One region of the Leucobacter faecis genome, then DNA from elsewhere that is predicted to be linked to it. Evidence: predicted binding sites of a transcription regulator. Region 1 holds the regulator's gene; each other region holds the start of a gene.
The links. Region 1 encodes LexA, which represses DNA repair genes until DNA is damaged. Its sites were predicted from a motif close to TCGAACANNTGTTCGA; they were not measured.

Region 2: the regulator LexA is predicted to act here: its motif matches at 1,642-1,657, upstream of ACXR2T_RS11610 (HNH endonuclease signature motif containing protein).
Region 3: the regulator LexA is predicted to act here: its motif matches at 2,010-2,025, upstream of ACXR2T_RS13320 (HNH endonuclease signature motif containing protein).
Region 4: the regulator LexA is predicted to act here: its motif matches at 1,972-1,987, upstream of ACXR2T_RS12905 (HNH endonuclease signature motif containing protein).

Annotation. Positions count from the first base shown of each region.
Region 1 is NZ_JBTJEP020000002.1:155,022-158,108, reverse strand. It holds gene ACXR2T_RS02455 (uroporphyrinogen decarboxylase/cobalamine-independent methonine synthase family protein) at 1-305, shown strand, start outside; gene ACXR2T_RS02450 (methylenetetrahydrofolate reductase) at 302-1,228, shown strand; gene lexA (transcriptional repressor LexA) at 1,256-1,918, opposite strand; gene ACXR2T_RS02440 (hypothetical protein) at 2,172-2,600, shown strand; gene ACXR2T_RS02435 (histidinol-phosphate transaminase) at 2,653-3,087, shown strand, end outside.
Region 2 is NZ_JBTJEP020000015.1:21,729-24,815, forward strand. It holds gene ACXR2T_RS11610 (HNH endonuclease signature motif containing protein) at 1-1,533, opposite strand, end outside; gene ACXR2T_RS11615 (aromatic amino acid transport family protein) at 1,750-3,012, opposite strand.
Region 3 is NZ_JBTJEP020000019.1:69,769-72,855, forward strand. It holds gene ACXR2T_RS13320 (HNH endonuclease signature motif containing protein) at 1-1,901, opposite strand, end outside; gene ACXR2T_RS13325 (YceI family protein) at 2,281-2,853, shown strand; gene ACXR2T_RS13330 (FUSC family protein) at 2,863-3,087, opposite strand, start outside.
Region 4 is NZ_JBTJEP020000018.1:59,516-62,602, reverse strand. It holds gene ACXR2T_RS12905 (HNH endonuclease signature motif containing protein) at 1-1,863, opposite strand, end outside; gene putP (sodium/proline symporter PutP) at 2,297-3,087, opposite strand, start outside.

The DNA.
Region 1 (3,087 bases):
TTGCTGCGGCCGGCGGGCGCACGCCGCGGGTACTCTTTGGTGTCACCGACCCCACGAACCCGAAGCTCGAAACTGATCGCGAAATTGCCGAACAGCTCGTGCGTGCGGCCCGATTCGTGCCCCCTGCACAGTTGGGTTCAACCGACGACTGCGGGTTCTCGCCGTACTTGATTGACGAGAAGCCCCGACACGGTTCACCCGACTTTGCGCGTGACGTCGCCTTTGCCAAGATTGCCGCGCGTGTGCGGGGCACAACGATTGCGAGTGCCGAACTCGCTGGACGCCCCGAGGAGGTGCTCGTATGAGCTCATCTGATACTCGCGCATCGGGTGACCTGCTGCTCACCGGCAGCGCGCCGACCAAGCCACGGTTTTCGTTTGAGGTGTTTCCGGCTCGCAGTGGTGCCGCGGCGCTTGCGCTCGGAAACGCGGTGCAGCATTTGGCCGCGGCGGGGCCCGACTTCATCTCGGTGACGTACGGTGCGAACGGGTCGCACCGAGGTGCTTCACTCGACCTGGTGAAGTATCTGCGTGATCACACGAATGCCCTACCGCTCGCACACCTCACGACGGTGGGCGAGACGCGCGAGGCCATTCTTGAAGCGATTCACGGCATCATGGACGCTGGCGTGCACGACTTTCTCGCGCTGCGGGGAGACCCACCGCGCGGGTCTAGCGAGTCTGATGCGGCCGTGGCCGGTTCGCTCAGCTCGCTCGAGCTCGTTGAACTGGTGGCACAGGCGAGGGCCGAGCGCCCGCCGTTCACGAGTGTGGGGCGCACGTGCGTCGCGGCCTACCCCAACGGGCATGCGCTGTCGCGTTCTCGCGCCGAGGACGTTGACTGGCTCGTGGCGAAGCAGGAAGCAGGCGCACAGTTTGCGATCACGCAACTGTTCTTTTACGCCGACGAATACCTCGCGTTCGTGGCCGATGCCCAGCGCGCAGGGCTTACGATTCCGGTGTTGCCGGGCCTCATGCCGGTGGCGACAGCGGCACAGCTGCGCAAGGTCGCCGAGCTGGCGGGCCGCCCGGCGCCCTCAGAGCTGATGCGCGCAATCGAAGAAGCTGGCGGTTATGCACCAGAGCTCGGGGTTGAGCACACCATCGAGCTGTCTCGCGAGTTGCTTGACGGCGGGGCGCCCTCCCTGCATCTCTACACGTTCAACCGTCACGAGCGTGTGCTCGCGGTGCTGCGAGAGCTTGACCTGCTATCGCCCGCGCTGGTCTAGCGGGGGCCGAGGAGTGGTCGCGGGCTGCTAGATCGAGCGCAGCACCGCGACCACTTTGCCGAGGACCTCGGCGTGGTCACCCAGGATCGGCTCGAACGCGCTATTGCGGGGCAAAAGCCAAGTGTGGCCGTCGCGACGTCGAAACACTTTGACGGTCGCTTCGCCGTCGATCATGGCGGCTACGATATCGCCGCTGGTCGCTTCGCGTTGCTGACGAACGACAACGAAGTCTCCGTCACAAATCGCGGCGTCAACCATCGAATCGCCCACCACCTTGAGCATGAATACCGTGCCGTTGCCTACGAGCTGCCGGGGCAGCGGCATGATCTCTTCCACCTGCTGGTCAGCAGTGATCGGTACGCCGGCCGCAATCTGCCCGACGAGTGGCACGAAGGCAGTCTCTTCAGCTGACACGGGAGTGTCGACCGGGGGCTCGTCCACGGTGGGGCTCACGAGAATTTCGAGCGCGCGCGGGCGGTGGGGGTCCCGCCGAATGCAGCCCGCCAACTCGAGTCGGTTGAGCTGGTGGGTGACGCTCGAAAGTGACGAAAGCCCCACGGCGTCGCCGATCTCTCGCATGCTCGGTGGATACCCGCGCGTGGTTACCGAACTGACAATGTACTCGAGAATAACGCGCTGTTTCGCGGTCAGCCGGTCTAAGCGCTCTAACCGTTCTGCATTGGTGACCATGATGTCGACTCCTCGTTGCTGTGCTTCGCGGCAGGCGGGCTGTCGACGTCAGTGTCGGAGGTGCCTGCTTGAGTGCTCTCGTTGGTTCGAAAGCTTACCCGGCTTTGGTGCGACCCGCCAAACAAGTGTTCGAGAATTCCGTGCGCAAGTTTGGTGAAGATCGAACGAAGGGGTTGCGGTTTCGATATATCGAAGTTATATTCGAAAGCGATGTTCGCCCGTGTGGTGAACGCTCGATTGAAGGGAAATGACAATGAGTGCAGCAGTGACGCAGGTACCCATCATTCAGAGGGCACAAGCGGGCGCAGTCGCGCCCGCGGCGCGAGTGGCGCCCGTGCGTATTCGACTCACACGCCGGGGCCGCGTCGTCTTTGGCGGACTTGCAGCGTGTGCGGTGGCGGCATCGTTTGCCCTGGTGGCGACTCTTGGTGCACCGCAAGCTGTGGCGTCTGGGGAACCCAGTGGTGCTGAGTTTGGGTACATTGTGGCGGCGCCGGGAGCTTCGCTGTGGCAGCTGGCAACCGAGCTCGACCCGGCGATGGATCCCCGCGAGTTGGTGGCAGAGATCATTCAGCTCAACCAGCTACGCGGCGCCGACATCGCGGCGGGTCAGCCCATTGCGGTGCCGCTGCGCTATGGCGACAGCGGTTCGGTGATGGCCGCTGAGGAACTGGGGCTGTAGCCTGGCGTAGCATCTGGCGGGCAGCGCTGCTCGCCCTCTATAGACTGGCTGCGTGACCAGTTTGAGTGATCTTCCCCTCCGTGCCAATCTCGTGGGTAAGCGGCCCTATGGCGCTCCGCAAGACCCGGTTCCCGTGAGCTTGAATGTGAATGAGAACACGCACCCCATTCCCGACGAGGTTGTCGCAGACATCACCGCGGCGCTCGAAGTTGCCGTGCGCACGGCAAACCGGTACCCGGATCGCGAGTTCGACGGCCTGCGAGTAGCGCTAGCCGGCTACCTGGGGCATGGCCTCACAGCAGAGCAGCTGTGGGCCGCGAATGGTTCCAACGAGGTGCTGCAGCAGGTGCTGCAGGCCTTCGGTGGGCCCGGCCGCACCCTACTGAGCTTCACCCCAACCTATTCGATGTACCCGCTGCTGGCCGATGGCACTGACACTGGCTGGATCGCGGTGCCGCGGCCCGAGGGGTACCGACTGGCAGCCGAT
Region 2 (3,087 bases), on a different contig from region 1:
GCCCGCGAGCCGGTCCGTGTGTACCCGACCGGTCGGGCTCTTCCACGTCACCGTGCCCGTGCGGTCTTGCACGGGCCGCCAATCCGTGCCGTGTTTCAAGGAATGGTGTGCTTTGCACAGCAGTTGTAAATTAGTTGTGGTGGTGGGGCCGCCGTGTTCCCACGCGATCGTGTGGTCCATGTCGCAGGTTATGGGGAGCCGGGTGCAGCCCGGAAACCTGCACCTGCGGTCTCTCGCCCACAACAGGTTACGCATCGCCCTCGTCGGTTTATAGCGGTCGACGCGCAGCACGTTACCGTACTCGTCTTCGTCCACGCGGGAGACGTTGCGGGAGAGGGCAAGCATGTCGTGCGCGATCTGCGAAGCGATCGGCCCGTACCCCACGAGTTCACACACCTGCCGCGGGGATGCGGCGCTGGTGCCGGTGGCGAGGTCTGCTGTGGCCGGGATCGAGGCGATGGGCACCAGCACCTGCACGTGCGCGAAGAACCCACTGGGTACCTGCGCTGCTTTGCTGCCGTCGCTCACATCAAGCTCGGTGTACGGGTTACCGTTGAGCAGCAGCTCAGCGAGGGTGTCGGCGCGCACCTCGTCGAGGGTGCGCGCCGGTGCCACTTGATCGGCCAGGCTCGGCGCCGGCTCTGCCGTCTGGCCCGCCTGGCTGGCCTCGCCCGCCTGCTCAGCCGCTTGGGGGGCAGCAGCCCGCGCGGCGGCTTCGCGCGCGGCGGCCTCGCGGGCGGCGTCTTCACGTGCGGCGGCCTGCCGCTCGGCCTCGACCGTGACGACCTCGACGGTCCAGGTTTGTTTCGCGATGCGCTGCACCCGGTCCTTGATCGCGTACGCGATCTCGGCCGGCAAATACGCATACAGCTCGGCCATACCGTCTTCACGGTCAACCACTTCAATGCGGCGCCGCTTGCGGGCGGCCGCGTGCCGCTCGTCAAGTGACACTTCAGCGTATTCCTCGGCGAGCCGCTTCGCGATGGGTTGCAACCTGGTCGGGGTTTCTTCGATCGCGTACTTCAGCACGGCCGCTTCGTACTTCGCGTGCCGCACGGCAGATCCCTCGCCTGATCCGATGATCGTGCCCGCGTCACAGATCACGCGCACATGCGCCAACCCGACAAGCCCCGCCCCCAGCACTTCACTCGTGGCGACATAGCGGGTGGCGAGGGTGTGGGCGAGGTCGAGTTCACGTTCGACCGCGTGTTCACTCACGTGTAGCGCGGCCGCGAGTTCTGCCCGGAGGCAGCGCAGCCCGAGCTGGGCGGGGGAGCGGTCATGTGACGCGACCGCGACGAGGCGGGCGTATTCGTCCATGCGGTCGCGGTCGATGCGCCGTTGCATGCGCGTGAGTTCTTCAACATAGGTGACGGCCTCGTTCGTGGTGCGGCCGTCACGACGCCGTTCGCGCTGTTCTTTGCGGGGCTTCTTCTGCCCCTTACCGCAGCCACCACCGCCAGCACTGCGGCCCGCCCCGGCCCCTGCCCCGCGCGATGCGCGAGGAGTAGGGCCCGGGGCGTAAGCGGTCATGATACAAGCACGCTCCAACGGCCGGTGACTCGCCCCAGTTCCCGGCACGCACTGTGTGCCGGGAACTGGGGCGAGGTGGTGGGAGTCATGTATCTATTATCTCATGAATCGTACAAATCTTCGGGAAATGTTATCCACAGATTCGAACGTAGAGACCCCTAAAAGGGGCCCTGTGGACGAAGATAAATCACCAGGCCCCAGTTTAAGTAGCCAGGACTACAGCCAGCCCTGCGGCACCAGTCCCAGCACTGAAAGGATGGAGAACACAAAAGCCGCACCAAAGACGCCAATGAGCGCCGTTTGAATGGCGGGGTGCGCGATCCAGCCAGCAACCCAGGCGGGCTCCTGGTCGCCGTGCTTGCGCGCGCGGTGCAGCATCATCACGGGAACAATCGACATGATCGCACCCGCGAAGCCGCCCGCGTAACCGAGTGCCGACACAAAACCGGCCCAGCCAGCTACGCCGATGATAAACGGCGGCACCACGGTGATGGCCATCGCTGCCACCTTGTGCCGCCGTGAGCCCTCAGAAGGCCACTTGAAACGGTCAAAGATGTTCATCATCATGGTGAACCCAATGCCCAAGAACGACGTCATCATGGCGAGCACAGCAAAAATGTTGGCCATGTAATACGCGGCGGTGCCAAGCTGCTGGCCCCAGGCGATTGTGACAACCTCGGTGATGCCGTCGGGGCCCATCATGCCGAGCGCCGCGAGCGGCACGAGCGCCAGCAAGAAACCCGTCGCACTCATGCCTACGACAATGGTGCGCGGCAGCGCGCGGGGGTTGGTCGCGGCGAGGCCGCGCGCGAGCTCGGGCACGGTGTACTGCGCGACGAACGCAAATACCGCGAGGTTGACGATCGGAATGATGAAGTAGGGCTGCATATACGTGAGGAACTCGGCGTGCAGGCCCGGTCCCACAAACGTCCAGCCACACAACACCAGAATGAGAGCGAGCATCGTGACCGTGATCGCCTGCTCAGACTTGCCGGTGGCCTGTAGGCCAAGCCACATGATGGCGACGGCGGGCACAAAGAACAAGATGCTGCCAAGCATGGGAGGCACGCCGAGCAGGTCTGCGAGCAGACTTCCACTACCCGATGCATACGCGATGAGCGCACCCAAACCGTTGACGACGACTCCAGCGAAAACCAGCCATGATCCGGTGTTGCCGAGGTATTTTTGCGCGAGGCCAGCAAGCTGCAGTGGCTGCTTGGTGCGCAGCGCGACCTCGGCAACATACAGCATCGACGCGGTCGCGAGAAAGCCCGAGATGAGCAGCGCGATCATCAGGGCGGGGAAGCCACCCTGGCGAGAGCCGTAGGGCAGGCTGAGTAGGCCGGCACCGATGTTCGTGCCGAAGATGATGGCGACGCCCTGCCAGAACGTGATCGCTGGGTGTTTGTGGGCGGCCGTGCCCGTGCTGGCTGGGGCAGTGGCTGCCCCGGGGGCGACTTCGATGGTGCCGGTATTCAAAAGGTTCCGTTTCAGTGGGGGTCATTGTCCCCGCGCGAAACTGACGTCTTGTGCTTCGCGCGGCAAGAAGCGCGC
Region 3 (3,087 bases), on a different contig from region 1:
TCGGTGGCTTCGCTGCTGCGAGCCTCATCGCCCGTGCCTGCGTCATTGCCGTCGGTGCTGTCGGTGTTGTCGGTGCTGTCGGCAGTCACGAACCTCACCTCGCGCTTGGGGCCTGTGGCTGTGCCTGCCGGGGTGGTCTCTGCTGGTTTTGGGCGGTCTGCTTCCGTACTCGCTTGGCGCCACCACAAAAACTCGCTGAACTCCTGCTCCACCGCTGGCGCCTCGTCCCAAGGGTCGGGCCCAAGATCGCCGGGCTGCCCGTTCTCGGGGCCAGTGTCGGGGCGGGGGTAGCGGCGGCCCGCGAGCCGGTCCGTGTGTACCCGACCGGTCGGGCTCTTCCACGTCACCGTGCCCGTGCGGTCTTGCACGGGCCGCCAATCCGTGCCGTGTTTCAAGGAATGGTGCGCTTTGCACAGCAGTTGTAAATTAGTTGTGGTGGTGGGGCCGCCGTGTTCCCACGCGAGCGTGTGGTCCATGTCGCAGGTTATGGGGAGCCGGGTGCAGCCCGGAAACCTGCACCTGCGGTCTCTCGCCCACAACAGGTTACGCATCGCTCTCGTTGGTTTATAGCGGTCGACGCGCAGCACGTTACCGTACTCGTCTTCGTCCACGCGGGAGACGTTGCGGGAGAGCGCGAGCATGTCGTGCGCGATCTGCGAAGCGATCGGCCCGTACCCCACGAGTTCACACACCTGCCGCGGGGATGCGGTGCTGGTGTCGGTGGTGAGGTCTGCTGTGGCCGGGATCGAGGCGATGGGCACCATCACCTGCACGTGCGCGAAGAACCCACTGGGTACCTGCGCTGCTTTGCTGCCGTCGTTCACATTAAGATCGGTGTACGGGTTGCCGTTGAGGAGCAGCTCGGCGAGGGTGTCGGCGCGTACCTCGTCGAGGGTGCGCGCTGGTGCCACTTGATCGGCCAGGCTTGGCGCCGGCTCTGCCGTCTGGTCTGCCTGGCTGGCCTCGCCCGTCTGGCCTGGGTGCTCGGCCTGGCCGATGTGCTCGCCTTGCCCGGGTTGGGTGGCGGGTGCCTCTTGCGCCGCCTGCTCAGCCGCTTGGGTGGCAGCAGCCCGTGCGTCTGCTTCGCGCGCGGCGGCGTCGCGGGCGGCGTCTTCACGTGCGGCGGCCTGCCGTTCAGCCTCGACCGTGACGACTTCGACGGTCCAGGTTTGTTTCGCGATGCGCTGCACCCGGTCTTTGATCGCGTACGCGATCTCGGCCGGCAGGTAGGCGTACAGTTCGGCCATTCCGTCTTCACGGTCGATCACTTCAATGCGGCGTCGCTTGCGGGCGGCCGCGTGCCGCTCGTCAAGTGACACTTCAGCGTATTCCTCGGCGAGCCGCTTCGCGATGGGTTGCAACCGGGTCGGGGTTTCTTCGATCGCGTACTTCAGCACGGCCGCTTCGTACTTCGCGTGCCGCACGGCAGATCCCTCGCCTGATCCGATGATCGTGCCCGCGTCACAGATCACGCGCACGTGCGCCAACCCGACAAGCCCCGCCCCGAGCACTTCACTCGTGGCGACATAGCGGGTGGCGAGGGTGTGGGCGAGGTCGAGTTCACGTTCGACCGCGTGTTCACTCACGTGTAGCGCGGCCGCGAGTTCTGCCCGGAGGCAGCGCAGCCCGAGCTGGGCGGGGGAGCGGTCATGTGACGCGACCGCGACGAGGCGGGCGTATTCGTCCATGCGGTCGCGGTCGATGCGTCGTTGCATGCGCGTGAGTTCTTCAACATAGGTGACGGCTTCGTTCGTGGTGCGGCCGTCACGACGCCGTTCGCGCTGTTCTTTGCGGGGCTTCTTCTGCCCCTTACCTGAGCCACCGCCGCCAGCACTGCGGCCCGCCCCGGCCCCTTCCCCGCGCGATGCGCGAGGAGTAGGGCCCGGGGCGTGAGCGGTCATGATACAAACACGCTCCAACGGCCGGTGACACGCCCCTGCTCTTGGTACATCGTGTGTACCAAGAGCAGGGGTGAGGTGGTGGGAGTCATGTATCTATTATCTCACAAATCGTACAAATATTCGGGAAATGTTATCCACAGATTCGAACGTAGAGACCACGAAAAGAGGGCCTGTGGACGAAGATAAATCACTGCTGCAGTGATCCATGTGAATCGACGTTGCGCCCGCATCTCGCCGTGCACAAAAATATTTAGATGCACGGGAATATAAATTCTTGAAGTGCCGTTGACCCTATGTGAGGCCGCACAACCTGGCCGCTTCACTTTGTTAGTCACACTTTGTTAGTCACACTTTGTTAGTCACACTTGGAAGGCACAGCATGTCGAACACCGCAGCACAGATCACCGCAGCACAGATTCCCGGTTACCGCGCAGGTACCTGGATCATTGACCCCACGCACTCAGAAGTTGGTTTCTCGGTGCGCCACCTCGCGATCAGCAAGGTAAAGGGCAAGTTCGAGAACTTCACGGCCACGTTTGAGACGGCCGAGAACCCGCTCGACTCGAAGGTAACGGCCTCGGCAGAGGTCGCGTCGATCAATACGAACGAGAAGAACCGTGACGGGCACCTGCGTACGGGCGACTTCTTCGCGGCCGACGAGCACCCCGAGCTCTCCTTCGTGTCGACCGGCGCACGCGCCGAGGGCGGCGACTTCTACGTGGACGGTGAGCTGACGATGCGCGGTGTGACGAAGCCCGTCAGCTTCGCTTTCGAGTTCGGTGGCTTCGGTGAGGACCCCTACGGAAACTACAAGGTCGGCTTCACCGCGACCTCGGTCGTGAAGCGCGAGGACTTCGGTCTGACCTGGAACGCGCCGCTTGAAAAGGGCGGCCTGCTGCTCGGTTCAGACGTCACGATCACGCTCGACGTACAGGCGGCGCTGCAGGCGTAATCGCCAGAGCTAGTCGAGTTCGCCCGTGATCCGGCCCCGCACGCGCCGCAGATCCTCCATCAGTGAGCCCACCAGCACCCAGTGTGTGGGGCTTGGCCGGGGGATCGTGTACGGCGCCGTGAGTGCGGGCGGCTCGACAGGCTCACCCTCGGTCGCGTGCGCGAGCCGCGTGAGATCGTGAGCGGCCCGGCGCATCTCATCGGCCATGCCAGTGACCGTGGGGTCTGCGGCCAG
Region 4 (3,087 bases), on a different contig from region 1:
GGTGCTGTCGGTGTCGTCGGCAGTCACGAACCTCACCTCGCGCTTGGGGCCTGTGGCTGTGCCTGCCGGGGTGGTCTCTGCTGGTTTTGGGCGGTCTGCTTCCGTACTCGCTTGGCGCCACCACAAAAACTCGCTGAACTCCTGCTCCACCGCTGGCGCCTCGTCCCACGGGTCGGGCCCAAGATCGTCGGCCTGCCCGTTCTCACAGTCGCCGTAAGGGTCGATGTCGGGGCCAGTGTCGGGGCGGGGGTAGCGGCGGCCCGCGAGCCGGTCCGTGTGTACCCGACCGGTCGGGCTCTTCCACGTCACCGTGCCCGTGCGGTCTTGCACGGGCCGCCAATCCGTGCCGTGTTTTAAGGAATGGTGCGCTTTGCACAGCAGTTGTAAATTAGTTGTGGTGGTGGGGCCGCCGTGTTCCCACGCGATCGTGTGGTCCATGTCGCTGGTTTGGGGGAGCCGGGTGCAGCCCGGAAACCTGCACCTGCGGTCTCTCGCCCACAACAGGTTGCGCATCGCTCTCGTCGGTTTATAGCGGTCGACGCGCAGCACGTTACCGTACTCGTCTTCGTCCACGCGTGAGACGTTGCGGGAGAGGGCAAGCATGTCGTGCGCGATCTGCGAAGCGATCGGCCCGTACCCCACGAGTTCACACACCTGCCGCGGGGATGCGGCGCTGGTGTCGGTGGTGAGGTCTGCTGTGGCCGGGATCGAGGCGATGGGCACCATCACCTGCACGTGCGCGAAGAACCCACTGGGTACCTGCGCTGCTTTGCTGCCATCGTTCACATCAAGATCGGTGTACGGGTTACCGTTGAGGAGCAGCTCAGCGAGGGTGTCGGCGCGCACCTCGTCGAGGGTGCGCGCCGGTGTCACCTGATCGGCCAGGCTCGGCGCCGGCTCTGCCGCCTGGCCCGCCTGGCTGGCCTCGCCCGTCTGGCCTGCGTGCTCGGCCTGGCCGATGTGCTCGCCTTGCCCGGGCTGGGTGGCGGGTGCCTCTTGCGCCGCCTGCTCAGCCGCTTGGGGGGCAGCAGCCCGCGCGGCTGCTTCGCGCGCGGCGGCCTCGCGGGCGGCGTCTTCACGTGCGGCGGCCTGCCGTTCAGCCTCGACCGTGACGACTTCGACGGTCCAGGTTTGTTTCGCGATGCGCTGCACCCGGTCTTTGATCGCGTACGCGATCTCGGCCGGCAGGTAGGCGTACAGCTCGGCCATTCCGTCTTCACGGTCGACCACTTCAATGCGGCGCCGCTTGCGGGCGGCCGCGTGCCGCTCGTCAAGTGACACTTCAGCGTATTCCTCGGCGAGCCGCTTCGCGATGGGTTGCAACCGGGTCGGGGTTTCTTCGATCGCGTACTTCAGCACGGCCGCTTCGTACTTCGCGTGCCGCACGGCAGATCCCTCGCCTGATCCGATGATCGTGCCCGCGTCACAGATCACGCGCACGTGCGCCAACCCGACAAGCCCCGCCCCGAGCACTTCACTCGTGGCGACATAGCGGGTGGCGAGGGTGTGGGCGAGGTCGAGTTCACGTTCGACCGCGTGTTCACTCACGTGTAGCGCGGCCGCGAGTTCTGCCCGGAGGCAACGCAGCCCGAGCTGGGCGGGGGAGCGGTCATGTGACGCGACCGTGACGAGGCGGGCGTATTCGTCCATGCGGTCGCGGTCGATGCGCCGTTGCATGCGCGTGAGTTCTTCGACATAGGTGACGGCCTCGTTCGTGGTGCGGCCGTCACGACGCCGTTCGCGCTGTTCTTTGCGGGGCTTCTTCTGCCCCTTACCGCAGCCAGCGCCGCCAGCACTGCGGCCCGCCCCGGCCCCTTCCCCGCGCGATGCGCGAGGAGTAGGGCCCGGGGCGTGAGCGGTCATGATACAAACACGCTCCAGCGGCCGGTGACTCGCCCCAGCTCCCGGCACGCACTGTGTGCCGGGAGTTGGGGCGAGGTGGTGGGAGTCATGTATCTATTATCTCATGAATCGTACAAATATTCGGGAAATGTTATCCACAGATTCGAACGTAGAGACCCCGAAAAGAGGGCCTGTGGACGAAGATAAATCACCGAGGTGGGCGGCCCCAGGTCACCCAGTTGGGCGGCGCGAGACCCTGAGCGAGTCCCGATCCGAGTCCCGATCCGACGCCCGATCCGATAGCTGCAATGACCTAACTACATGGATCGACCTTTACACACACGGGTTCGTCGGTTCTCATGTGTCTAAAGGTCGATCTGTAGTTAAAGGTCGATCTAGGGATCAAAGCTGCCCGAACACCGGCCTCGGCCTCACCGGTCTCGGCTATAGCGACCTAAGGCAGCACGTTGCGATCAGCCGCACTAGCACCAACCGCACCCACAACGAGCATCGATCCGGTCTTGGTGAATTCGCGGTCGATCTCATCAGCGGACTTGCCGCGTGATGTGAGGAGGCTCACTACGATCGCCGCAATGAGCGCCGCGACGAAGGCAGGGAGCAGCTCGTAGAGTCCGGTGCCCAGTGCTTTCCACACGAACACCATCACCGAGCCGACAACCATGCCGGCGAGCGCTCCCCAGTTCGTGAGTCGGCGCCAGAAGAGGCTGAGCAACACGAGCGGGCCAAACGCGGCACCAAACCCGGCCCAGGCAAACCCGACAAGTCCCAGAATGCTGTCGTTCGGCGTAATGGCAAGGATCGCCGCGATTAGCGCGATGACGAGCACGCCGCCGCGCCCCAACAGTACGAGGTGCTTCTCGCTGGGGGCGGGCTTCTTCATAACGCGGTAGAGATCTTCGACGAGCGCCGAAGAGCACACGATGAGCTGACTCGACAGCGTACTCATGATGGCGGCGAGCACGGCCGCGAGTACGAGGCCAGCGATGAGCGGATGCAATAGCACCTGCGCCATCAGCAGTACAACCGTCTCAGGGTCTGAAGGAGCGCCGCCGTTCTTCGCGAAGTAGGCGATGCCGACCATGCCTGAACCGATTGCGCCGATAAGCGAGATGCCCATCCAGCTCATGCCAATACGGCGGGCAGCCTTCGCTTCGCCCGGGTTGCGCAGGGCCATAAAGCGCACCGCAATGTGGGGCTGACCAAAGTACCCAAGCCCCCATGCGA